Regions from separate parts of the Enterobacter cloacae complex sp. HYC080_NIDB genome, predicted to be linked through region 3. Evidence: predicted binding sites of a transcription regulator. Region 3 holds the regulator's gene; each other region holds the start of a gene.
What was found. Region 3 encodes Fur, which represses iron uptake genes when iron is present. Its sites were predicted from a motif close to ATAATAATGAGAACNACTATCAA; they were not measured.

Region 1 (6,044 bases), 1.9 Mb from region 3:
GTGCCACTCGGCATTAAAATGTCGATGTATTTAGCGGGCTATTTGTTTGATTTCCCGGTAACTATCTCCACCTTCTTCGGTGAAGGGACGGTAATTTATAACGTCGTGGATATTCAAAGTCTGATAGGCGCGGCGCTGATTTTTACCATGATGTTCTATTACCCGTTAAGAATGATAATTAATCCTCGTTATGCCATTACCTTCTGGCGACGAAGCGTGAAGCCCATTTTTTTCCATAAGAATTCATTGTTTATATTTGTCTGGCTCATGCTTCTAGGCTTCATTCTCGCTGTTTTATGTGGCCCTTTTGAATCCCCTGTTATAGCGGGCTATTTAATGCCGCTGATTTTTATTCTCTTTACCTTAGCGATAAGCCGCCTGACCTATGCACTTATCTCTCTGCTTTGGGCTGCTTCAGCGCTTCTGCTGTTGACCTACAACTATAACTTCCTGAATGGTGTGGAGTCGGGCCATTCACTTTCCTTTATCCTGTCCGTGCTGATCTCGTTTGCCATCTGCTTGCTTTACATGTCGCGGATTTACCAGCGTAGCGAGTGGCTGAAGCGGGGATGGCAGGGCAGAGCGCTGACCGATCCGCTGACCGGTTTGCCCAATATCCGTGCGCTGGAGGAGTATCTTGAGATTCACCAGGATGCCAAAGTGTGCATTCTGCGCATGGATAACCTGGAATTTTTAAGCCGCCATTACGGGATCCTGATGCGGGTCCACTGCAAACGCACGATCGCCTCGTCGCTGCAGCCCCTTCTGCAAAAGGACGAGATGCTCTTCCAGTTGCCCGGAAGCGAGCTGGTGGTGGTCTTGCTGGGGCCGGAAATTGCTGAGCGTCTCCAGCATATGGTTGATCGGTTGAACAGCCGGAAAATTTTCTGGAACAACACCGGGCTGGATATTGAGTTTGGTGCCTCCTGGGGGATGGTCGAAAACGGTGAAAAATTGCATCACACGCTGGGGCAACTAAGCTGGCTGGCTGAGCAATCTTGTGCAGGACAGAACGTACTTGCGCTGACGAATAGCCTGGAGGCTGCATCAGGACAAACAACAGAGCGCGTCCTGATGTTAGCGCGGATTAAGCATGCCCTGGAGGCGGGTCAGTTCCATTTATACGCGCAACCGATCCAGAAGGCAGACGGTAGCGGTTACTACGAAATTCTGACGCGTATGGAGAGCGAGGGCGAAATCATCACCCCTGATCGCTTTATTCCGCTGATTGCCCAGTTCAACCTTAGCCACCGGTTTGATATGTGCGTTATGGAAAAATTACTGCTGTGGCTGCGAGATCATCCTGCGACGCAGCCTGGGGCCCGTTTCTCCGTCAATCTGATGCCGCTCACGCTGATGCAAAAAGAGGTGGCGACCGAGATTTGTGCGCTGTTTGAACGATACGGCGTTGCCCCTCAAACCGTGGTCATTGAGATCACCGAAGAGCAGGCTTTCTCCAATTCAGGTTGCAGCATCAATAATATTCAGCAACTGCGGGATTGTGGATTCCGGATTGCTATTGATGATTTTGGTACGGGGTACGCCAACTACGAGCGTCTCAGACGTCTGCAGGCGGATATCATCAAAATTGACGGCTGCTTTGTTAAAGACATTTGTACTGATGACATGGATGCGATGATCGTCCAGTCGATGTGTAATCTGGCGAAGACGAAATCGCTATGTGTGGTGGCGGAGTATGTCGAAACACCCGCACAGCGGGAGATGTTGCTTCGCTTCGGCGTGGATTACCTGCAGGGCTACCTGATAGGTAAACCCAAACCGCTGGAAGAAATACGGGCATAAAAAAACCGGGAGCAAGCTCCCGGTTTTTTGTTTTGCAGTAAACGTTACAGGACCAGCGCTGCGATGGACGCGGACAGAACGCTCACCAGAGTGGAGCCGTACACCAGTTTCAGGCCAAAGCGTGAAACCACGTTACCCTGTTCTTCGTTCAGGCCTTTAATCGCCCCGGCGATAATACCGATGGACGAGAAGTTCGCGAAGGAGACCAGGAACACGGACAGGATGCCTTCCGCGCGCGGAGAAAGCGTGCTGGCAATTTTCTGCAGATCCATCATCGCAACGAATTCGTTAGAAACCAGTTTGGTTGCCATGATACTGCCCACCTGCAGCGCTTCGTGAGCCGGAACACCCATCACCCAGGCAACAGGATAGAAGATGTAGCCCAGAATACCCTGGAAGGAGATACCCAGCACCGCGGCGAACAGGGCGTTCAGCGCAGAGATCAGCGCAATGAAGCCGATCAGCATGGCGGCAACGATAACCGCCACTTTGAAACCGGCCAGAATATACTCGCCCAGCATTTCGAAGAAGCTCTGGCCTTCGTGCAGGTTGGACATCTGGATATTCTCTTCGCTGGCGTCAACGCGGTATGGGTTGATCAGCGACAGCACGATAAAGGTGCTGAACATGTTCAGAACCAGCGCAGCGACAACATATTTTGGCTCCAGCATGGTCATATACGCGCCCACGATAGACATGGAAACGGTAGACATTGCGGTTGCCGCCATGGTGTACATGCGGTTACGCGACATTTTGCCGAGAATATCTTTATACGCGATGAAGTTCTCAGACTGACCGAGGATCAGGGAACTGACGGCGTTGAAAGACTCCAGCTTGCCCATGCCGTTGACTTTGGATAAAAGGAAACCAATTCCACGAATCACGAACGGCAGAACACGGATGTGCTGCAGAATACCGATGAGCGCGGAGATAAAGACGATTGGGCACAGCACCTTCAGGAAGAAGAATGCCAGACCTTCGTCGTTCATTTTACCGAAGACAAAGTTGGTCCCTTCGTTGGCGAATCCGAGCAGTTTTTCGAACATTTCGGAGAAGCCTTTTACGAAGCCGAGACCTACGTTGGAGTTCAGGAAGAACCACGCAAGTAAAACTTCAATGACCAGCAGTTGGACAACATAACGAATACGAATTTTTTTGCGGTCTGTGCTGACCAGCAATGCGAGTGCAGTAACGACAACAAGTGCCAGGACAAAATGAAGGACGCGGTCCATATTTGCTCCAAATATGAGGCAGGTTTAATTTTCGTGCACATTCTATGCAACAAGCGAAAAGAAAACGAGATCAAGGACACACTATAGTTACATCCTGTGACGAGTCTCAAAAATAGTGATCCACAATACATTTTCGTTATGTTAGGTAAATGAGTGAAAAGTTAAGTTTGTGTGCTACGCTTCACAAATGACTGCGCATTTTCACATTCTGTGATGTCGCACCACCTGCCCATCTATCGTTCTTAGCTATCAGAGAAATCATGTTTAACCACTTAAATGATCTTGATAATCATTCTCATTTTGATAGCATTAAACATAGCAAAGGCTATATTTCCAGAGGCAGATAATGACTAACAGTCGCGTAGAGGGTAGCAGTGGCAGAGCGGCGCGCAAGCTGCGGTTCGCATTAATGGGACCTGCGTTCATTGCTGCCATTGGCTATATCGATCCGGGTAATTTTGCGACCAATATTCAGGCCGGGGCCAGCTTCGGCTATAAGTTGCTGTGGGTGGTCGTCTGGGCGAACCTGATGGCGATGCTGATTCAAATGCTCTCAGCAAAACTGGGGATTGCTACGGGCAAAAACCTGGCAGAACAAATCCGCGACCACTACCCACGTCCGGCCGTCTGGCTCTACTGGGTGCAGGCTGAAATCATCGCCATGGCAACCGATCTCGCTGAATTTATCGGTGCGGCGATCGGCTTTAAGCTGATTCTGGGCGTATCGCTATTGCAAGGGGCGGTCCTGACCGGGATTGCCACTTTCCTGATCCTGATGTTACAGCGTCGGGGGCAAAAGCCGCTTGAAAAGGTGATTGGTGGTCTGCTGCTGTTTGTCGCGGCGGCCTATATTGTCGAGCTGATATTCTCCCAGCCAAACCTGGTACAGCTTGGTAAAGGCATGGTGATCCCCAGCCTGCCAACGTCGGAAGCCGTCTTCCTGGCTGCCGGGGTACTTGGGGCGACCATTATGCCACACGTCATTTATCTGCACTCTTCGCTGACCCAGCATCTTCACGGTGGGACGCGTAAAGAACGTTATTCGGCAACCAAATGGGATGTGGCGATTGCCATGACCATCGCGGGTTTTGTGAACCTGGCGATGATGGCCACCGCAGCTGCCGCTTTTCACTTTAACGGTCATACCGGTATTGCCGATCTCGACCAGGCGTATCTCACGCTGGAGCCGTTACTGAGCCATGCTGCTGCCACGATTTTTGGTTTGAGCCTGGTGGCTGCCGGTCTCTCTTCCACGGTGGTGGGCACGCTGGCAGGGCAAGTGGTGATGCAGGGATTTGTGCGCTTCCATATTCCCCTGTGGGTTCGTCGTTCCGTCACCATGCTGCCGTCGTTTGTTGTGATTCTGATGGGGCTTGATCCCACGCGAATTCTGGTGATGAGTCAGGTGCTGCTGAGTTTTGGTATCGCACTGGCGCTGGTTCCTCTGCTGATTTTTACCAGCAATCCAGCCCTGATGGGCGATCTGGTTAACTCGACGCTGGTGAAACGGACAGGATGGGCAATTGTAGTAGTGGTTGTGGCGCTAAATTTATGGCTGTTGATTGGCACAGCGCTGGGGTTATAAAAGAGAAAGGAGCCGAAAGGCTCCTTTTTTACATTTTACATTAATGACGACCGTGGCCGTGACCACCGTGTCCTTTTGGGCCGTGACCCCAGCCACCGCGGCGGTCGTCACGATCGTTCCAGCCTTCGCGGTAGCCGCGTTCATAGGCATTGTTTTTGTACCAGCCGCGATGCAGGCCATTATCGTGCCTGCGCCAGCGGTCACCGCGCCATTCATAATGACGGTTCCAGTAGTCACGGTCGCGCCAGTAGCCACCGTCCCAGTATCTGCCGTAGTCGTCACGATCGCCAATTTGTAATTTTACTGATGGCAACAGGGTGATTTCGCCAGCAGTGGCGATGAGCGGGGCGGAAGCCAGTAATACCGCTGCAAGAATCAGTGACCTGAACATACTCTTTCTCCTTCACGATCGGGGCCTTTGTGGGGCCTGTTAACGCAATATTACGAGTTGGTAAAGCCTCGTTTCATCGCCTCAACTCCGAATTCCAGGTTCAGAGCACTTTTTGCTAAAAGTGGTTTTATTTTGAGCTGGTCAGGATTTCTTCAATAAGGTTCAGCTCTTCCGCGGAGAAATGGCGGTTTTCCAGCATGCCAACGGCGTCATCAATTTGAGCCGCTTGACTTGCCCCAATCAGCACCGACGTCACGTCGTCATGGCGCAACACCCAGGCCAGCGCCATCTGCGATAGCTTCTGGCCGCGGCCTTCCGCCAGGACATTGAGCTTACGCACTTTTTCCAGCTTCTCTTCGGTGATCTGATCCGGGTTGAGGAACTGACTGCCACTTGCCGCACGGGAGTCTGCGGGAATACCGTTCAGATATCGGTTGGTGAGCTGTCCTCCCGCCAGCGGCGAGAAGGGAATACAGCCGACGCCTTTTTCCTGCAGCACGGCCAGTAAACCCCCTTCCGGTCCTCGTTCAAACATGGAGTATTTCGGCTGGTGGATCAGGCAGGGCGTGCCAAGGTCATTCAGGATATCAATCGCTTTTCGCGCCAGCTCTGCAGGATAGTTGGATAACCCGACATACAGCGCTTTTCCCTGGCGCACCAGATGGTCAAGCGCTTTCATGGTTTCAGTCAGCGGGGTTTCCGGGTCAGGACGGTGATGATAGAAGATATCGACATACTCCAGCCCCATGCGTTTCAGGCTTTGATCCAGGCTTGCCAGCAGATATTTGCGCGATCCCCAGTCGCCGTAGGGGCCCTCCCACATGGTATATCCCGCTTTCGTCGAGATAATCAGCTCGTCGCGCCAGGGCAGAAAATCCTCCTGCAAAATACGCCCAAAATTACGCTCGGCCGACCCCGGTGGAGGACCATAGTTATTGGCAAGGTCGAAATGCGTAATACCCAGGTCGAAGGCGTGCTGTAAAAGTTGACGGCTGTTTTCGAGACGCGTGGCGTCCCCAAAGTTATGCCACAG
Region 2 (6,044 bases), 1.8 Mb from region 3:
CTAAGTCCCGTGCTCTCTCCGAAGGGGAGAGCACTATAGTAAGGAATATAGCCGTGTCTAAAGAAAAATTTGAACGTACAAAACCGCACGTTAACGTTGGTACTATCGGCCACGTTGACCATGGTAAAACTACCCTGACTGCTGCAATCACTACCGTTCTGGCTAAAACCTACGGCGGTGCTGCTCGTGCATTCGACCAGATCGATAACGCACCAGAAGAAAAAGCGCGTGGTATCACCATCAACACTTCTCACGTTGAATATGACACCCCGACTCGCCACTACGCACACGTAGACTGCCCAGGCCACGCCGACTATGTTAAAAACATGATCACCGGTGCTGCGCAGATGGACGGCGCGATCCTGGTTGTTGCTGCGACTGACGGCCCAATGCCTCAGACTCGTGAGCACATCCTGCTGGGTCGTCAGGTAGGCGTTCCTTACATCATCGTGTTCCTGAACAAGTGCGACATGGTTGATGACGAAGAGCTGCTGGAACTGGTAGAGATGGAAGTTCGTGAACTGCTGTCTCAGTACGATTTCCCAGGCGACGACACCCCAATCGTTCGTGGTTCCGCGCTGAAAGCGCTGGAAGGCGAAGCAGAGTGGGAAGAGAAAATCATCGAACTGGCTGGCTTCCTGGATTCTTACATCCCAGAACCAGAGCGTGCGATTGACAAGCCATTCCTGCTGCCAATCGAAGACGTATTCTCCATCTCCGGTCGTGGTACCGTTGTTACCGGTCGTGTAGAGCGCGGTATCATCAAAGTTGGTGAAGAAGTTGAAATCGTTGGTATCAAAGAGACTGCGAAGTCTACCTGTACTGGCGTTGAAATGTTCCGCAAACTGCTGGACGAAGGCCGTGCTGGTGAGAACGTTGGTGTTCTGCTGCGTGGTATCAAACGTGAAGAAATCGAACGTGGTCAGGTTCTGGCGAAGCCAGGCTCAATCAAGCCACACACCAAGTTCGAATCTGAAGTGTACATCCTGTCCAAAGACGAAGGCGGCCGTCATACTCCGTTCTTCAAAGGCTACCGTCCACAGTTCTACTTCCGTACAACTGACGTGACCGGTACCATCGAACTGCCAGAAGGCGTTGAGATGGTAATGCCAGGCGACAACATCAAGATGGTTGTGACTCTGATCCACCCAATCGCGATGGACGACGGTCTGCGTTTCGCAATCCGTGAAGGCGGCCGTACCGTTGGCGCGGGCGTTGTTGCTAAAGTTCTGGGCTAATTAATTATCCCCGAATTAAAAAAGGACGCTTCGGCGTCCTTTTTTGTTTTATGCTGCTCAGGTGTTGTCACAAACTTTCGCATTTTTTGCCTGCACCCGCCCCGTATTCTGGCGTTTGTGCTATTGTAATCATAACCATTCTCACTTACACTTTGCGCATAATTTGAACGGGAGTCTCTATGTACGTTTGTTTATGTAATGGTGTAAGCGACAAAAAAATACGTCAGGCCGTTCGCCAGTTTCAGCCACAGTCATTTCAGCAGCTTCGCAAATTTGTTCCGGTTGGAAATCAATGCGGTAAATGTGTACGTGCTGCACGTGAAATCATGCAGGACGAGTTGATGCAGATCCCGGAATACAAAGAGATCGCGTAAGCGCCCATCTTTTTTTTGACATCCCCGTAGCCCGATCTACGCTTCAATGAGTGGAAGCGGAGGGACTATATAATGAAAGGTGATGTTAAAATCATAAGTTATCTCAATAAATTATTGGGAAATGAGCTTGTCGCAATCAACCAGTACTTTCTTCATGCGAGAATGTTCAAAAACTGGGGACTTAAACGTCTGAACGACGTTGAGTACCATGAATCTATAGATGAGATGAAACACGCCGATAAATATATCGAGCGCATTTTATTCCTTGAAGGTATTCCAAACCTGCAGGATCTCGGCAAGCTGGGCATCGGTGAAGATGTTGAGGAGATGCTACGTTCCGACCTCAGGCTGGAACTTGAAGGTGCCAAAGATCTCCGTGAAGCCATTGCCTATGCCGACAGCGTTTTTGATTATGTCAGCCGTGACATGATGATTGAGATCCTTGCCGATGAAGAAGGCCATATAGACTGGCTGGAAACCGAGTTGGATTTGATCGATAAGCTGGGTATTCAAAACTATCTGCAGGCGCAAATCCGCGAAGAAAAAGAGTAGTTGATACAGGAAGGAAACCCTCCTTCCTGCTTCCTCACAGCGTTGCCCAGCAGAAACAGCCCCAGCCGCTCAGTGCCAGCGCCGGACCGAAAGGTATCGGGTCACCGAAATGCCCTTTTTTTACCCACAGCAGAAGCCCGTAAAAGATCCCTGCGATTGACGCTACGTAAAGGATCACGGGTACCTCTCGCCAGCCGCACCAGGCGCCCACTGCCGCAAGCATCTTGAAATCCCCGTAACCGATCCCTTCTTTGTGACAGATTAAGCGGACCAGCCAGTAGAGCAGCCACAGAATTAAATAGCCGGCAGCGGCACCCACAATGGCGTCCTGGGAGGAAACAGGGCCAAAAAAGGCATTAAAAAACAGGCCAACCCACAGTAACGGTAGCGTGAGCTTGTCGGGTAAAAGGTAATGCTGCAGATCGATCACGCTGAGTGCGAGTACAAACCAAAAGAACAGAAAAAGCGCCAGTGACATTATCATTGATGCTGGATGGAGGGCATAGCAAATGACGGCCATCATCGCACAAAGCCCTTCCAGCAAGGGATAGCGTGTTGAAACAGGCTGGCCGCAGTGGCGACATTTCCCTTTGAGAAGCATCCAGCCGAGCAGGGGAACCGTGTCGTACCAGAACAGTGGGGTTTGACACTGGCAGCACCGGGAGCCAGAGAACGTAAACTCTGACGTTGAACCCGCCTCGCCTGTCGAAGACGGTCGTAAAATCTCGGCAGGCAAACGCCAGGTGAGTATACCCATTGCGGTTCCTGACAGCAGGCCAATGATGAGAAACAGAGTAACCAGTGAGCTATCCATTTTATTTCACTCCGAGCGTCAGGCGCGTCAGGATTATAGCGTCCGTACCCTGTTCACTGGCGTGGAATTCAAGTTCCGCAATCCGCAGACCGTAGTCTCCCTGTAGCACTGCCAGCCAGTTCATAAAAGCGTCCATCCTGAGAGCATCGGCCGATACAGTCAGTTCTCCGCTATCGGTGCGCTGGAGTTTTGCGGCAGTGCCCAGCATGTGCAAACTGCTTTTAACCTGATTCTCCAGGGAGCCTGATGGTCTCTTTTCCGGAAGAAGAGCTGCAGCCGAAACCTGTTTCTGCAACCACTGCAGATCGCGTTGCACCTTAGCATAGCGGGATTGCATGGTGTCCGTAGCCTGCTTCAGGGGCTGGTAGAGCCCAAACCAGAAAAGAATGCTGACACCGCAGACAAGCAGTGCGAGTAGCAGCCGCTGTTCACGCGGATCTTTTTGGTGAAACCATTCCTGAGCGCGTTTAATCATTTCGAATCGTCCATAATCCCTGTTCATGTTTATCGACTTTGAGTGAGTAGCCAGCCAGTTTTTGATTTAAAAACGCCTGGATCTGTTGGTCATCGCGGGTAGAAATAAAAAGACGTAAATCATTACGTGCCGGGTTATAACTCAACCCTTCCAGCGCCAGTTCCGGGAAAGCGGACAGATGAGCCTGAAGCTGTTGTAAGAGCAAATAGGGGGCAGGCGATCGTTGCTGTAGCTGCCTGGGTAAATAGGTACGCAGATTACGGGTATGCCTGTTTTCTGGAATATAACGTTGCCATTGCTGCGTCAGTGTGTGGCTCAGCTGTTTTTCATACTCCCGAAGTTGCAAATACACGACAACCTGAGCCAGACACGCACTCCCGGCTAACAGGAGAAGACTGCAAAGCGCCACCCGTTTGATATTGGTGGACCAGAAAGAGCGCGGGGCAGGCGGGCGCATTTTCCCGTGCAAAAGGTTAGCGGGTGGTTCCTGTGGATGGAGTGTCAAACTATGACATGCGGGATGCGTTTCCTTCGCGGAAAGGCCAGCTGGCAGTGGACCGTAGCTGACAACCTCTTGCGGGGGATAATGCGCTAGCAGCTGTGCCAGCCAGGGTTCTGTCAAATGGGCAACACTGTTCTCATGCGTTCTGAGCAACCATCCACAGCTGTCTGATAATACCGTCCAGCCGCTTTCACAGGCTGGCAAGCGAAGGGCGTCAATCGTCGCATGCGTGACGTTAAAACCAGCCCCGGCAAAGAGACGAAGTTGGGACATAAGCCAGTCGGCGTCAACGCCAATGACGGAAACTCGCGTTCCCTCCCGAGAGAGTAGCGTCCAGTGCAGCGAGGGCATGCCTTCGTCCAGTGTTTCATCCGCAAGCCACTGAAGTTTTTGATCGGTCAGTTCGTAATTTTCGTCTGGGATGACGATTATTCTGCTCGTTGCCTTTTGGGCCGGAATAACGAGATGAGTGCATCCTGATGCCGGGCGTGCGGCAATCTCCGGCAACTGTTCTGTTGTCAGACTCTGAACCTGGCTGTAGCCACATCCATCATATTCCACCCATTCAAGGGCATTCGGCGTCGATCCAGAAAGGCGGAAAAGCAGTTTCGTCGCAGGGACGTTAACTGCTTTATTGTTCGCTACTGCCATCCGTAAGCTGGCGTAAATAGAGTTTGAGTGTTTTAGTTTTTTCGTCATAAATGAAAAATGTGCGCATACCAAAGGTAAGGTCACCCTCATGAACCGTGGATGTGGTCAAAAAATAACTGCTGCTGGTTGTAATCTGTTTTTTAAGCGAATCCACCAGCGGTTTTGCTGCGCTGAAATCCTGTTGGGCCTGGTAAAGAAAATCCTCTACCTTTTCCCAGCCATTTACAGGACGTTTTTTCAGGAGCATTTTTGCATCTGACAAGCTGATATTGTTGAGGAAGAGGGCTGCCAGAAGCGGCGCTTGCTGCTCAGTAAGGGTATTGATATTAATGGCGAGGTCACTGCTGAATCGGGTGCAGATAAAAGGGGCGAGTTTTTGATAAAGCGCGTCAGTCATCCCTTTAATTTTGCGCACTTCTGTGGGTAAAAAGAGCACCTGACCGGCGGTCAGGTAGCCTGGCTGACTATGTTGATAGTATTCGTCTTCTGCACCTTTAACGCGCGTTGAGTCGTTATCATCGATGTAGTCTGCGATGGATTGTGCGATCTCTTCTGCCCGGTATTTTTCAACGGCGAGCTTCTCCAGTAGGGCGTAAAACACGCTGATTTCATACGGTGGCGTCGCCAGTGGTTCTTCCGGCGTATTCTTCAGTGCGTTCAGGTTGTAGCAATGGTGCAGATCGTTTATCTGCCAGCTGACGTCGGTGTCGTCGCCAGGACTCTCCGAGTGGGTGAGTACGTCTCGAGGCTTCTCCTGAAAACGCGCCATAGATTGTGCTTCAGCATAGAGCAGAGCGTATTTCCCCTGCAGGCTATCATTGATGCGCCGGGTGCGCTGGAGCTGAACCTGAAAACTTATCGTCATCTCTGCTGCCAGCGCAGCCATCAGCGCCAGAATCATTAAAACAATCAGCAATGCAGAACCTTTTTGCGCATTCATTGCGTCGCTCCTGCAGGTTGGCTGGCGGCTTTTTTTTCTGGAAACCAGCCGGGCAGGACAACGCGTCGGGTTATTTCCGCTTTACCGTCACGCTCCAGCGTTATCGTGGCTGTCGTTGACACGCTCTTTTCATCCGCCGGCGTCATTGTTGCAGAAAAATGGGAGACATGATCCAGCAGGGGCTGTGGTGCCACGTCCTTTTCACTGTCGGATGAGTAGCGTACTGCACGGAATAATGTGTCGTTTTCGACATACCAGTGGACGGTCGTCAAAACGAAAGTTGCCCCAAAAGGCATTGCGGGATCCCGGGTTTGTGTTGTGAAAATTACGCTCTCTTTTTCACTCAAGAAGGGGAGCGGTGTTTGCCGGTTTTTCCGCGGAACATACTGCATTAAATCATTTTCAAGCATGAGCACGGTGTGCTGGATGGCCTCAAAATCATCGCCAGTCTTCTTGGCTCGCTGGTACTGTTCGGTTGCCTGGGAGAACACCTGAGAG
Region 3 (6,044 bases):
GCCCAGCGGGTCCACGCCTAGCTTCAGGCCTGCTTTCTGAATCGCCGCCATATCGACGATATCCGCCAGCCCTTCCACGAACGGCTGAACCAGATCCTGCTCTTTTACGTGACCGGACGCCATTGCCGCATCCAGAGAGATGCGTTTCACGCCTTTCAGACCGTCAGCCAACAGCGCGTTTGCGCGGTCTTCTACCACTTTGGTGACGTTAGTATCTGCCGGGCCACCGTTAGGCGGGTTGTATTTAATGCCCCCGTCTTCCGGCGGGTTGTGGGATGGCGTGATAACAATCCCGTCAGCCAGCGCACCACCTTTTTTGTTGTGCACCAGGATAGCGTTAGACACCGCCGGCGTTGGCGTGAAGCCGTTATTCTCCTGCACAATCACGTCGACGCCGTTTGCCGCCAGCACTTCCAGCACAGAGATGAACGCCGGTTCAGACAGCGCATGGGTATCTTTCCCCACGTAGCACGGACCGGTAACGCCGTTTTTAGCGCGCTCTTCCGCAATGGCCTGAGCAATGGCCAGAATGTGCGGTTCGTTAAAGCTATGGCGTGCCGCGCTACCGCGGTGACCAGATGTACCAAACTTCACTGCGTGTTCTGCGTTGCCCACGACCGGTTTCAGCACGTAATACTGCGCGGTCAGCTGAGCGACGTTAATCAAATCGCTTTGTTGTGCAGGTTGGCCTGCACGGCTGTGATTTGCCATTACCGGGTCCTTCTGATGCAAGGGTTAAATTGTACCGCAAACCTTTTCAATCAATTCCGCCGGGAACTGCATGGACTGCATGATGTGTTCAATCATGCTGCACTTGCGGCCCGTATTGGTATTGGTGATCACCCAGTATGGGGTGCCAGGGACATGTTTAGGTTTGGTTTGGTTGCCATTTTGCAGCAGCGTTTGCTCGTCACCCGCGAAATAGACGCGAGTACGACCGTGCAGCGACTCGGTCGCTTCAGCAAACGCTTTGTTATCCAGGGAGTAAAGTGTAGACAGCACCAGCATAAAGCGGTTAACCGCCTTTTTCTGCTCCGCATACTCGTCGGACAGCAGCAGCTCGCGCATCGCGCGTACTTTATCTTTTACCGGCGTCACGGCAGGCTTTGCTTGTGCAACAACGCTCGGCTGAGACACGACATCTTTGGTGACTGGGGTAGCAGGCTGTGAAGCGGCGGAAATTTTAAGCATGCGCCGTAAAATGTCGGACGCGCTCTCCCCGATATGCCGCGTTTGGCTGGCAATATACTGATAGAGTTCGTCATCAACTTCGATTGTTTTCATCTTAATCCAGTGCGATATCTTATCTGAATACAAGTCATTGGGATTATAAGGTCAAATCCCAACAGCGGATAGCGTCAAACCAGGTTGGCGGCAAAAGTCAGATTAAACTGGAACCTTGCGGCCGGGCGGCAGAATGGTCAACATGATACCCTAACCTGACAAACGTAAAAAAAGAACTTTGCCATGAAATTGAATACCCGAGCGCAAACTGCACAATCGCCGAACAATAATTCTCCCATCGTACTGGTTCATGGACTTTTTGGCAGCCTGGATAACCTGGGCGTGCTGGCGCGCGATCTGGTTACCGATCACGATATTTTACAGGTCGATATGCGCAACCACGGACTTTCCGGGCGCGCAGACGAGATGACCTACGCGGCAATGGCGCAGGATCTCCTGGATACGCTCGACGCCCACAACCTGCAGAAAGTGACCCTCATCGGGCATTCGATGGGTGGTAAAGCGGTCATGGCGCTCACAGCACTGGCACCTGAGCGAATTTCCGGGCTGGTGGTGATTGATGTCGCCCCAGTGGATTACGACGTTCGCCGTCACGATGAGATCTTCGCGGCAATTAATGCGGTGACGGAGGCCGGCGTTTCCACCCGTCAGCAGGCAGCAGCCGTGATGCGTGAGCATCTTGATGAAGAAGGCGTGGTGCAATTCCTGCTGAAGTCGTTTGTTGAGGGGCAATGGCGTTTTAACGTCCCGGTGCTGTGGGACCAGTATAATAACATCGTTGGCTGGGAGGCCGTCCCCGCCTGGCCGCATCCTACCCTCTTCATTCGTGGCGGTAACTCGCCTTACGTTACTGATGCTTACCGCGACACGCTGCTGGCACAATTCCCGCAGGCGCGCGCCCATGTAATTGCCGGTGCCGGGCATTGGGTACATGCGGAAAAACCTGAAGCAGTCCTGCGCGCCATTCGTCGCTATCTCACTGATACGGCAAATTGATTAAAAAGAGAGCGACTGGAAGACGACGGGCTTCCAGTCGTTGGCGTGCCGTTTTTGCTGATGTATGATGGCGCGCTTATCGCCCGGGCATTAGCAGGGCGGCGTGTTTCCCCCGAAGTCTCAGAATCATGGCCAAAGAACAAACGGACCGTACGACACTAGATCTGTTCGCGAATGAGCGTCGACCGGGACGACCGAAAACGAATCCGCTTTCGCGCGACGAACAGCTGCGTATTAATAAACGCAACCAGCTTAAACGCGATAAAAATCGTGGGCTTAAGCGTGTCGAATTGAAGCTCAACGCTGACGCTGTCGATGCGCTTAACGAGCTGGCGGAAGCGCGTAATATCAGCCGCAGCGAGCTCATTGAAGAGATGCTGATCGCCCAGCTTGAGACATTGCGCAGCCAGGCATAAGTCTGAAAAACCCCTTTTTTACCCTTTTCATGTAGCACAGAGTGCAGTCCTGCGCGATAGCGGTTTCCGCAGGGTTGCCTGTTCTGCTATTATTGCCCTTATCCGTGGCCGAATTGCGCCACCATACCATTAAGTTTCAAGAGGTTATTTTACTCATGGCAATCATCGGCATTTTCTTCGGCAGTGATACCGGCAATACCGAAAATATCGCAAAAAACATTCAGAAACAGCTCGGTAAAGACGTTGCTGATGTGCATGACATCGCCAAGAGCAGCAAAGAAGATCTCGAGGGCTACGACATTCTGCTGCTGGGTATTCCAACCTGGTACTACGGTGAAGCACAGTGCGACTGGGATGATTTCTTCCCAACGCTGGAAGAGGTGGACTTCAACGGCAAGCTGGTTGCCCTGTTTGGCTGTGGCGATCAGGAAGACTATGCCGAGTACTTCTGCGACGCGCTGGGCACCATCCGCGACATCATTGAGCCGAACGGCGCCGTTATTGTCGGTCACTGGCCCACTGCCGGTTACCACTTTGAAGCCTCCAAAGGTCTTGCCGATGACGATCACTTCGTGGGTCTGGCCATCGACGAAGACCGTCAGCCTGAGCTGACCGCTGAGCGCGTAGAGAAGTGGGTTAAGCAGATCCGTGAAGAACTGCACCTGGACGATATTCTCAACGCCTGATTTTCGCGGCGCAACGGCGGTTGCGCCCGTTTTCCAGGTAAAACCGATTAAATTAATTGCTACAAACTTTTAACTTTTTCGCTCAGACCTGTACAATGTTTCCCTGGTAAAATGTGGTTTTCATTTCACAAGTTTGTCGGTGATACCCCATTTTTATAAGCATACTTTGCCTGAGACTTGCAGTTTTCATTTAGCCGTGGCAGTTCTATAATGAGACGCAATATCCAAGGTGCATTTTCTGTCACTTCTTTCAGAAGTGAATCGTTTAGCAACAGGACAGATTCCGCATGACTGACAACAATACCGCATTAAAGAAGGCTGGCCTGAAAGTAACGCTTCCTCGGTTAAAAATCCTCGAAGTGCTTCAGGGTCCAGACAACCACCATGTCAGTGCGGAAGACCTCTATAAACGTCTTATCGACATGGGTGAAGAGATTGGTCTGGCCACCGTTTATCGCGTGCTGAACCAGTTTGATGACGCGGGCATTGTTACCCGTCATAATTTCGAAGGCGGTAAATCTGTATTCGAACTGACCCAGCAGCATCACCACGATCACCTGATCTGCCTCGATTGCGGCAAGGTCATTGAATTCAGCGATGATTCCATCGAATCGCGTCAGCGTGAAATCGCCGCTCGTCATGGCATCCGCCTGACCAACCACAGCCTGTACCTGTATGGTCACTGCGCTGAAGGTGATTGCCGCGAAAATGAACACGCGCACGACGCAAAATAAGTCACGTTCATACTCTGAGCCAGCCGTAAGGCTGGCTTTTTTTTGCCTTAAAAAGCCCGGTGGCGCTGCGCCTGGGCCTACGGACTATGACGCCTTTGTAGGCCCGGTAAGCGCAGCGCCACCGGGCGTAAAGCAACTTAATTATTGTTATTGCGTATCTCGTTCCAGATCTTATCGCAACGCTTCGCGACTTCCTGATCGTTACCCGTTTTACGCGCCTGGATACAGGCCTGATAATCCATCACACGAATATTCTCCTGCGTCGCGAATTGCTCATGCGCCTTCTCTTTCTTCAGCACATTCAGTACGCTCTGACAGGCTTCAATTTTCTCCGGCGAGCCTTGTGCGGTATTAATACAGGCGCTGTAAGCCTCCTTCAGCCTGGAATCTTCCTTCGGTGCCTGAGGCTGAGCGCAGGCCACCAGCCCCGATGCAAGCATCGCGACAATTACGATTTTTTTCATCATGTGCAGTCTCCGGTCCGGCGGGCCTTAACCCGCCGGAAGATTCATCAGAAGATGGTGAATGGGGCAATAACCATGAATTTCACGTCACGTTCATCCTGGAAGATGTTGCCGTAACCGCCCGCATAGCTCGGGATATCGGAGTGGTTGTCATACTGAGTGAAGTGCAGTTTGAACATCGTGCCCTTCGCGCGCCCATCCTGCAGGGTATAGATAGCATCCAGGCTGTAGGAGGACTCTTTCAGGCGATAGTTTGGATCGTAGTACGCATCCGGCGTGGCCATGTCGCCAGGTTTTGCGTCCCAGGCGTAAGCGTAAGAAGCGCCCACTGCCCAACCCGGCAGGTTCCAGTTTTTCAGATCATACATTGCGCCGAAGAAGACCGCTTTTTCACCATCGGCGTTGAAGTCTGAGCGGTTATCCCACCAGATATCCAGACGACCGTTAGATGACGCGTAAGTTGGCGTCATACGTTGCAGGAAGTAGCCCTGCTGCCCTTCCGCCTTCACCCATGTCCCTTCCAGGCGTAAATCAACCTGGCCCACTTTATAGCCGAAAGTCAGCGCCTGCAGCCACGCGGTGCCGTCATAAATGTCGTTGACGCCGCCATCGCTGACCTTGTCACGCGTACCATAGAACTGGTAGCTGGTGCTCAGCGGACTTCCTGCGATATCAAATTTGTAGCTGGCTTTAGCAAAATACTGATCGATATAGCCTTCCGCCTGACCAAATGCGGCTTCCAGTACCAGATCGTTTTTAAAGTCGTATTTCGCGCCCAGCGAGTGGAGATAATCGACTTTGGTTTTCTTATCGTTCTGGTAGAACTTGTCCATTTCAATGTGCCATGGAGCCTTATACTCGTTGGTCCACATATAGGAGAAGCTCAACGCACCCGCATCACCATAGTCAAAGTTCGCCCCGGCTTCTGCACCCTGATAGGTACCTGGCATGAAGCTCCAGTGTGGTGCTAACAGCGTCTGGCCGGTTGGCTGAATATACCCTCCACGCGCCCAGACCGGGCCGTATTTAAATTTCGCTGCGGCCTTGTACAGGCTGATACCACTCTTATCACCGGACCAGTCTTCATCGTAAGCTTTGTTGCTGGAGGAGAAGGCAATTTCGTTAGGGTGGCCGCTGTCGCCGTTTTCCGCCATTTCGATCGCGGTGAATGCAGCGATATCCAGGCCGAACATATCTGCGGCATAGCCTGACTGGAAGTCCAGGTTGGCGTTCCAGGTGGAGTGAGAAAGGTTGGTTTTATATTTGTCTTCGGCGACGTCTTTACGGTCACGTTCACGCTGCCAGTAATAGATGCCGCCCGTGAGGGTAGAATCGTCGATGAAACCCGCAGCTTTCGCCTCAGGTGTAACAACCAGGCCAGACATTGCTGTCACACCGGCAATAGCCAGCGCCAGCGCACTACGTTTGCCACTGAACGTACGCATAGATTATTCCTCTTTGACGAATTAAAGCGCCTAAAACGGCGAAAATAAAAAAGACCAG
Region 4 (6,044 bases), 1.4 Mb from region 3:
CCGAAGAAAAACGGTATTGATACGCTGAAAGAGCTTCGCCAGACACACCAGACCCCCGTTATCATGCTGACCGCCCGCGGCAGCGAACTTGACCGCGTTCTCGGCCTTGAGCTGGGTGCGGATGACTATTTACCGAAACCGTTCAACGATCGTGAACTGGTGGCCCGTATTCGCGCTATCCTGCGCCGTTCCCACTGGAGCGAGCAGCAGCAGAATACCGACAACAGCTCACCCACGCTGGAAGTGGACTCCCTGAGCCTGAACCCAGGTCGTCAGGAAGCGAGCTTCGACGGTCAGACCCTGGAGTTGACCGGCACAGAGTTCACCCTGCTTTATCTGCTGGCGCAGCACCTCGGCCAGGTGGTATCGCGTGAACACCTGAGTCAGGAAGTGCTGGGCAAACGTCTCACCCCGTTTGACCGCGCCATCGACATGCACATCTCTAACCTGCGCCGCAAGCTGCCAGAGCGTAAAGACGGTCACCCATGGTTTAAAACCCTGCGTGGTCGCGGCTATCTGATGGTTTCCGCTTCATGATAGGCAGCTTAACCGCCCGCATCTTTGCCATCTTCTGGCTGACGCTGGCCCTGGTTTTAATGCTCGTGTTGATGTTGCCAAAACTCGACTCACGCCAGATGACGGAGCTTCTTGACAGCGAGCAACGTCAGGGCGTGATGATCGAGCAGCATGTTGAAGCGGAGCTGGCAAACGATCCGCCGAACGATTTGATGTGGTGGCGCAGGCTGTTTCGCGCTATCGACAAGTGGGCGCCGCCCGGGCAACGCCTTTTGCTGGTCACCAGCGAAGGCCGCGTCATTGGGGCCGATCGCAATGAAATGCAGATTATCCGTAACTTTATTGGCCAGGCGGATAATGCCGATCACCCACAGAAAAAGAAATATGGTCGGGTAGAGATGGTCGGTCCTTTCTCGGTACGGGATGGGGAAGACAATTACCAGCTCTATTTGATTCGCCCTGCGAGCAGTTCCCAGTCCGATTTCATCAACCTGCTGTTTGACCGTCCGCTCCTGCTGCTGATTGTTACCATGCTGGTCAGCTCGCCGCTGCTGTTATGGCTGGCGTGGAGTCTGGCAAAACCCGCACGTAAGCTGAAAAACGCCGCCGATGAAGTGGCGCAGGGTAACCTGCGACAACACCCTGAGCTGGAAGCGGGGCCACAGGAATTCCTTGCCGCCGGGACCAGTTTTAACCAGATGGTCAGCGCGCTCGATCGAATGATGACCGCACAGCAGCGTCTGCTATCGGACATCTCGCACGAGCTGCGCACCCCGCTTACGCGTTTGCAGCTTGGCACCGCGCTGTTGCGCCGCCGCAGTGGGGAAAGTAAAGAGCTGGAACGTATTGAAACGGAAGCTCACCGCCTGGACAGCATGATCAATGACCTGCTGGTGATGTCACGCAACCAGCAGAAAAACGCGCTGGTCAGCGAAACGGTGAAAGCCAATCATCTGTGGCATGAGGTGCTGGACAACGCGGCGTTCGAAGCGGAACAGATGGGCAAATCCTTCACCGTCAACTTCCCGCCGGGTCCATGGCCGCTGTACGGCAACCCCAACACGCTGGAAAGCGCGCTGGAGAATATTGTGCGTAACGCTCTGCGCTACTCGCATACCAAGATTGAGGTGGCGTTCTCGGTAGATAAAGACGGGATCACCGTTATCGTGGATGACGACGGTCCTGGCGTCAGCCCTGAAGATCGGGAGCAGATTTTCCGTCCGTTCTACCGTACTGACGAAGCGCGCGACCGTGAATCCGGCGGTACAGGTTTGGGTCTGGCAATTGTTGAAACCGCCATGCAACAGCATCGCGGCTGGGTGAAAGCTGACGACAGCCCGCTGGGCGGGTTGCGGTTAACGCTGTGGCTGCCGTTGTATAAGCGTTCATAACTGTATGTGCCGGGTGGCGGCTTCGCCTTACCCGGCCTACTTTCTGCGGAGCACTATTTTCCCCACAATCTCCGCGAATTATCTTCGATCTTGTTGCTTAACCGCCGCTTCTGCATTGTTCTGGTCCAGCTGGTCGATAACCCCGCCGCAGACAGCAACCGATGATATTGTTCATCATCAAACGGCATATGCCAGGCGATGGCGCAGGCGTCATACACCGACACGTCGCTCAGGCGCGAAGCCAGCTCAAGCGGCGCATCCGCCGAAACCTGCCCGGCCAGCACCACACGGTACAGCCAGCCGGTTTTACCCGCGCTTTGCAGCTGGGCCGACATATCCTGAATGCCGAAGTGGTAGTTGAGCTTGAAGCACGGCGAGCGAGGCTGCGTCACCTGAATCAGGGCGTCGCCCCAGCGATAAATATCGCCGATAAACACGTTCTTTTCCGTCAGCCCTTCCGTCGAGAGATTCTCACCAAATGCAGGCGCGACGAAGAGGTCCGCCTGGTCAGGAAATTCGGTTTTCCAGTGCTGATAGTGCTCGCGAGGATAGTGACACAGCGCGCGATCCGGCCCGCCGTGGATTTTCTTTTCGGCCTGCTCATCGCCTGCCAGCCCAAGGTCGGTTAAGGTCAGTTCACCGTCAACCTGCACTTTCGCGATGGCGCTCGGGCGGCTGCCGTCGTACTCCCTTACCTTGCCTGTAAACACATTCACCGGGTAATGCATCGCTGCCTCCATTACGCAGATACAAAAAAAGCGAGTCATCAGACTCGCTTCTCACAGGCGTCAATGCAACCTTATTTTTTAGCGGCGAAACGCGCTGCTGCTTCGTCCCAGTTCACCACATCCCAGAACGCTTTGATGTAGTCAGGGCGACGGTTCTGGAACTTCAGGTAGTAAGCGTGTTCCCACACGTCCAGACCCAGGATCGGGAAGCCGGATGCGCCAGAGATCGCTTCACCCATCAGCGGGGAGTCCTGGTTAGCAGTGGAAACCACCGCCAGTTTGTCACCTTTCAGAACCAACCACGCCCAGCCAGAGCCGAAACGGGTTGCAGCGGCTTTTTCGAATTCCGCTTTGAAGTTGTCAACGGAGCCGAAGTCGCGCTCGATAGCCGCTTTCAGGTCGCCCTGCAGGGTGGTACCGGTTTTCAGGCCTTTCCAGAACAGGCTGTGGTTAGCGTGGCCGCCCGCGTTGTTACGCAGAACGGTTTTCTTGTCCGCTGGCAGCTGGTCCAGTTTAGTGATCAGTTCTTCAGCAGACAGGTTAGCGAACTCTGGCAGGCTTTCCAGCGCAGCATTCGCGTTGTTCACATAGGTCTGGTGGTGTTTAGTGTGATGGATTTCCATCGTCTGCTTGTCGAAATGCGGTTCCAGTGCGTCGTAGGCATACGGCAGGGATGGCAGTGTATAACTCATAATCCTCTCCATTATTGTCGGGCGGCACAGCTGTTAATGCCGCGTAAGCAGTTGGTTCATTATAGTTAATTAAATGATATTGAAAATGATTATCAATGCCGTAGTTTTTGTAAGGTCATTCCTTTTCTGATGAAGCGTGAAAATGTGAATCTGCTCACGCGCTTAACGCGTTGATTGCCATTTAAAACCAAAGTGCGGCAGCCTCCCGAAGGTGGTCGTTCTGCTTAATTTTTACACTCATCGGGTCGGTGGGATGCCATTGACCGATAAAAACGATGAGGACGTAAACATGAATCATGCGATTACGATGGGTATTTTCTGGCATTTGATAGGTGCGGCCAGTGCAGCCTGCTTCTATGCTCCGTTTAAAAAAGTCAGGCAGTGGTCATGGGAAACCATGTGGTCGGTTGGCGGTGTGGTCTCCTGGATCCTGCTTCCCTGGGCCATCAGCGCCATGCTACTCCCGGATTTCTGGGGCTACTTCTCCTCTTTTAACGCCTCCACTCTGCTGCCGGTGTTTCTGTTTGGTGCCATGTGGGGCATCGGCAATATTAACTACGGCCTCACCATGCGCTATCTCGGCATGTCGATGGGGATCGGCATCGCGATTGGCATCACGCTGATTGTCGGCACTCTGATGACGCCCATCCTCAACGGTAACCTCGACGTGTTACTGAATACCGAAGGCGGCAGAATGACGCTGCTGGGCGTGCTGGTAGCGGTTATTGGCGTCGGAATAGTGACCCGCGCGGGCCAGTTGAAAGAGCGCAAGATGGGCATTAAAGCCGAGGACTTTAACCTGAAAAAGGGTCTGCTGCTGGCGGTAATGTGCGGCATCTTCTCCGCCGGAATGTCGTTTGCCATGAACGCCGCCAAACCGATGCACGAGGCGGCCGCCGCGCTGGGCGTCGACCCGCTGTACGTGGCGCTGCCCAGCTACGTGGTGATCATGGGCGGCGGCGCACTGGTTAACCTCGGCTATTGCGTAATTCGTCTGGCAAAAGTTGAGAGTTTGTCGCTAAAAGCCGACTTCTCACTGGCAAAACGGGTCATCATCACCAACGTACTGCTTTCGGCACTCGGCGGACTGATGTGGTACCTGCAGTTCTTTTTCTACGCCTGGGGACACGCCAGCATCCCGGCACAATATGACTATATGAGCTGGATGCTACACATGAGCTTCTACGTGCTGTGCGGCGGACTGGTGGGTCTCATCTTGAGGGAGTGGAACAATGCCGGACGCCGACCGGTGGGCGTTCTGAGCCTGGGCTGCGTGGTGATTATCATTGCGGCCAACATTGTCGGCCTCGGTATGGCGAACTGATTACGCCGCCCTGCGACTGTGATGACGCCATTGCACCGGCGTCATCCCTACCTCGCGATTAAAGACCACCGAAAAGTAGTTACTGTCCTCAAAGCCGCAGCGCATTGCCACGTCACTGACCATGAACTCTGTATGCTGGAGCAAATACTGGGCGTGGCAAATGCGCAGCTGGCGCAAATAGTGATTTACCGTCATGCCCGTCTGGGTACGGAACTGCTGACGCAGGGCACGTTCGCTGCACTGCTCCTGCTCGCAGAACTTTTCCAGAACAAAGCTTTTATTCAGGCTGGCCGCCAGCGTGGCAATCAGCTTATCGAGCAGGGTCTCCTGCTGCGTGGCGGAGGGGTTATCCGTCTCGTAGCGATGCCGTTTAAGCATCATCACCAGCTGTGCGAAGAGGATCTCCGCCATCGGGTTAGCCAGCGGATCGGTTTTATAGCTCTCCTGTTCAAGGAGGGAAATGGCCTGACGGATGGCAGTCATGCCGCTGCTGCTTAAACGCCAGTGCGGCGAGCCTTTCGCACCGTTGAAGCCGGGAATGCATGCTGCCCAGTCAACGTTAAGGCTGAGCCGATCGGGGCAGTAGATAACGTTCTGTAAAACCAGGTCATTCACCGAGGCGTAGGCGTGTTTATCTTCGGCACGAATGTAAAACAGATCCCCCCGGGTAATGCGGTAAGGCCGATCGTTGAGAATGTGCAGACCGTTGCCGCGCCACACCAGCACCAGCTCATAAAATTCGTGCGTGTGTTCAGCAAAGACGTTTTGCGGATAGCGATCCGCCACCGCAACAGCTTGTTCAGCGGAGGCAAAAAAGTCATCTTTGCGAAGAATTAACGGTGCGGCCACATCACCACCTCAACGGCGAAAACCTGACATTATTACCCGCTTTACGGCAGCAAAACGTTGACTGGGCTCGCGTTACTGTAGTGAGGTGTCCCTCCCCTGGCGAATATCACGCGGAGACCAGCTGAATTCCCGACGAAACAGCGTCGAAAAGTGGTTACTGTCGCCGAAACCGCAGCGATAAGCGATATCCGTGACGCTTTCATCACTGTGGCGAAGCAGGTGGCGCGCTTTTATCAGCCGCAGACGGTTAAGGTAACGCTGGGGCGTCTGCCCGGTTCGCTGCTTAAGCTGGCGGTGCAGGGTGCGCAGGGAGAGTGAAAAATGACTCGCCAGCATTTCCCAGCAGATATCCTCGGCAATATGTTCCTCCAGCCAGGCCATCAGCTGGTTCAGGCGGGCTTCGCTGCTCTCCCCCTCCACCGGGTTACTGCGGCGCAACGCCACCAGCAGCTGCATAAACAACATCTCGCGCGTGGCGAGCGCATGCATCTCCTGTCCGTCCTGACTCTGCTCCATCTGGAGCAAAATCTGGCGAACCTGCTGC

Region 1: O1723_RS06325 (Nramp family divalent metal transporter) is a predicted target of Fur. The motif match lies at 3,318-3,340, and genes of this name have one in related genera.
Region 2: bfd (bacterioferritin-associated ferredoxin) is a predicted target of Fur. The motif match lies at 1,361-1,383, and genes of this name have one in related genera.
Region 4: sodA (superoxide dismutase [Mn]) is a predicted target of Fur. The motif match lies at 3,401-3,423, and genes of this name have one in related genera.

Annotation. Positions count from the first base shown of each region.
Region 1 covers NZ_CP114212.1:1,323,662-1,329,705, forward strand. Annotated here, with positions in the region: gene O1723_RS06315 (sensor domain-containing phosphodiesterase) at 1-1,803, shown strand, start outside; gene O1723_RS06320 (NupC/NupG family nucleoside CNT transporter) at 1,848-3,035, opposite strand; gene O1723_RS06325 (Nramp family divalent metal transporter) at 3,382-4,620, shown strand; gene O1723_RS06330 (DUF2502 domain-containing protein) at 4,661-5,011, opposite strand; gene mgrA (L-glyceraldehyde 3-phosphate reductase) at 5,139-6,044, opposite strand, start outside.
Region 2 covers NZ_CP114212.1:432,786-438,829, forward strand. Annotated here, with positions in the region: gene tuf (elongation factor Tu) at 54-1,238, shown strand; gene bfd (bacterioferritin-associated ferredoxin) at 1,418-1,612, shown strand; gene bfr (bacterioferritin) at 1,685-2,164, shown strand; gene O1723_RS01975 (prepilin peptidase) at 2,199-2,921, opposite strand; gene gspM (type II secretion system protein GspM) at 2,980-3,453, opposite strand; gene gspL (type II secretion system protein GspL) at 3,446-4,606, opposite strand; gene gspK (type II secretion system minor pseudopilin GspK) at 4,587-5,546, opposite strand; gene O1723_RS01995 (PulJ/GspJ family protein) at 5,543-6,044, opposite strand, start outside.
Region 3 covers NZ_CP114212.1:3,201,200-3,207,243, forward strand. Annotated here, with positions in the region: gene pgm (phosphoglucomutase (alpha-D-glucose-1,6-bisphosphate-dependent)) at 1-711, opposite strand, end outside; gene seqA (replication initiation negative regulator SeqA) at 736-1,284, opposite strand; gene ybfF (esterase) at 1,468-2,241, shown strand; gene ybfE (LexA regulated protein) at 2,370-2,657, shown strand; gene fldA (flavodoxin FldA) at 2,813-3,343, shown strand; gene fur (ferric iron uptake transcriptional regulator) at 3,631-4,077, shown strand; gene chiQ (ChiQ/YbfN family lipoprotein) at 4,215-4,541, opposite strand; gene chiP (chitoporin ChiP) at 4,589-5,986, opposite strand.
Region 4 covers NZ_CP114212.1:88,015-94,058, reverse strand. Annotated here, with positions in the region: gene cpxR (envelope stress response regulator transcription factor CpxR) at 1-537, shown strand, start outside; gene cpxA (envelope stress sensor histidine kinase CpxA) at 534-1,907, shown strand; gene yiiM (6-hydroxyaminopurine reductase) at 1,961-2,635, opposite strand; gene sodA (superoxide dismutase [Mn]) at 2,707-3,327, opposite strand; gene rhaT (L-rhamnose/proton symporter RhaT) at 3,617-4,651, shown strand; gene rhaR (HTH-type transcriptional activator RhaR) at 4,652-5,500, opposite strand; gene rhaS (HTH-type transcriptional activator RhaS) at 5,573-6,044, opposite strand, start outside.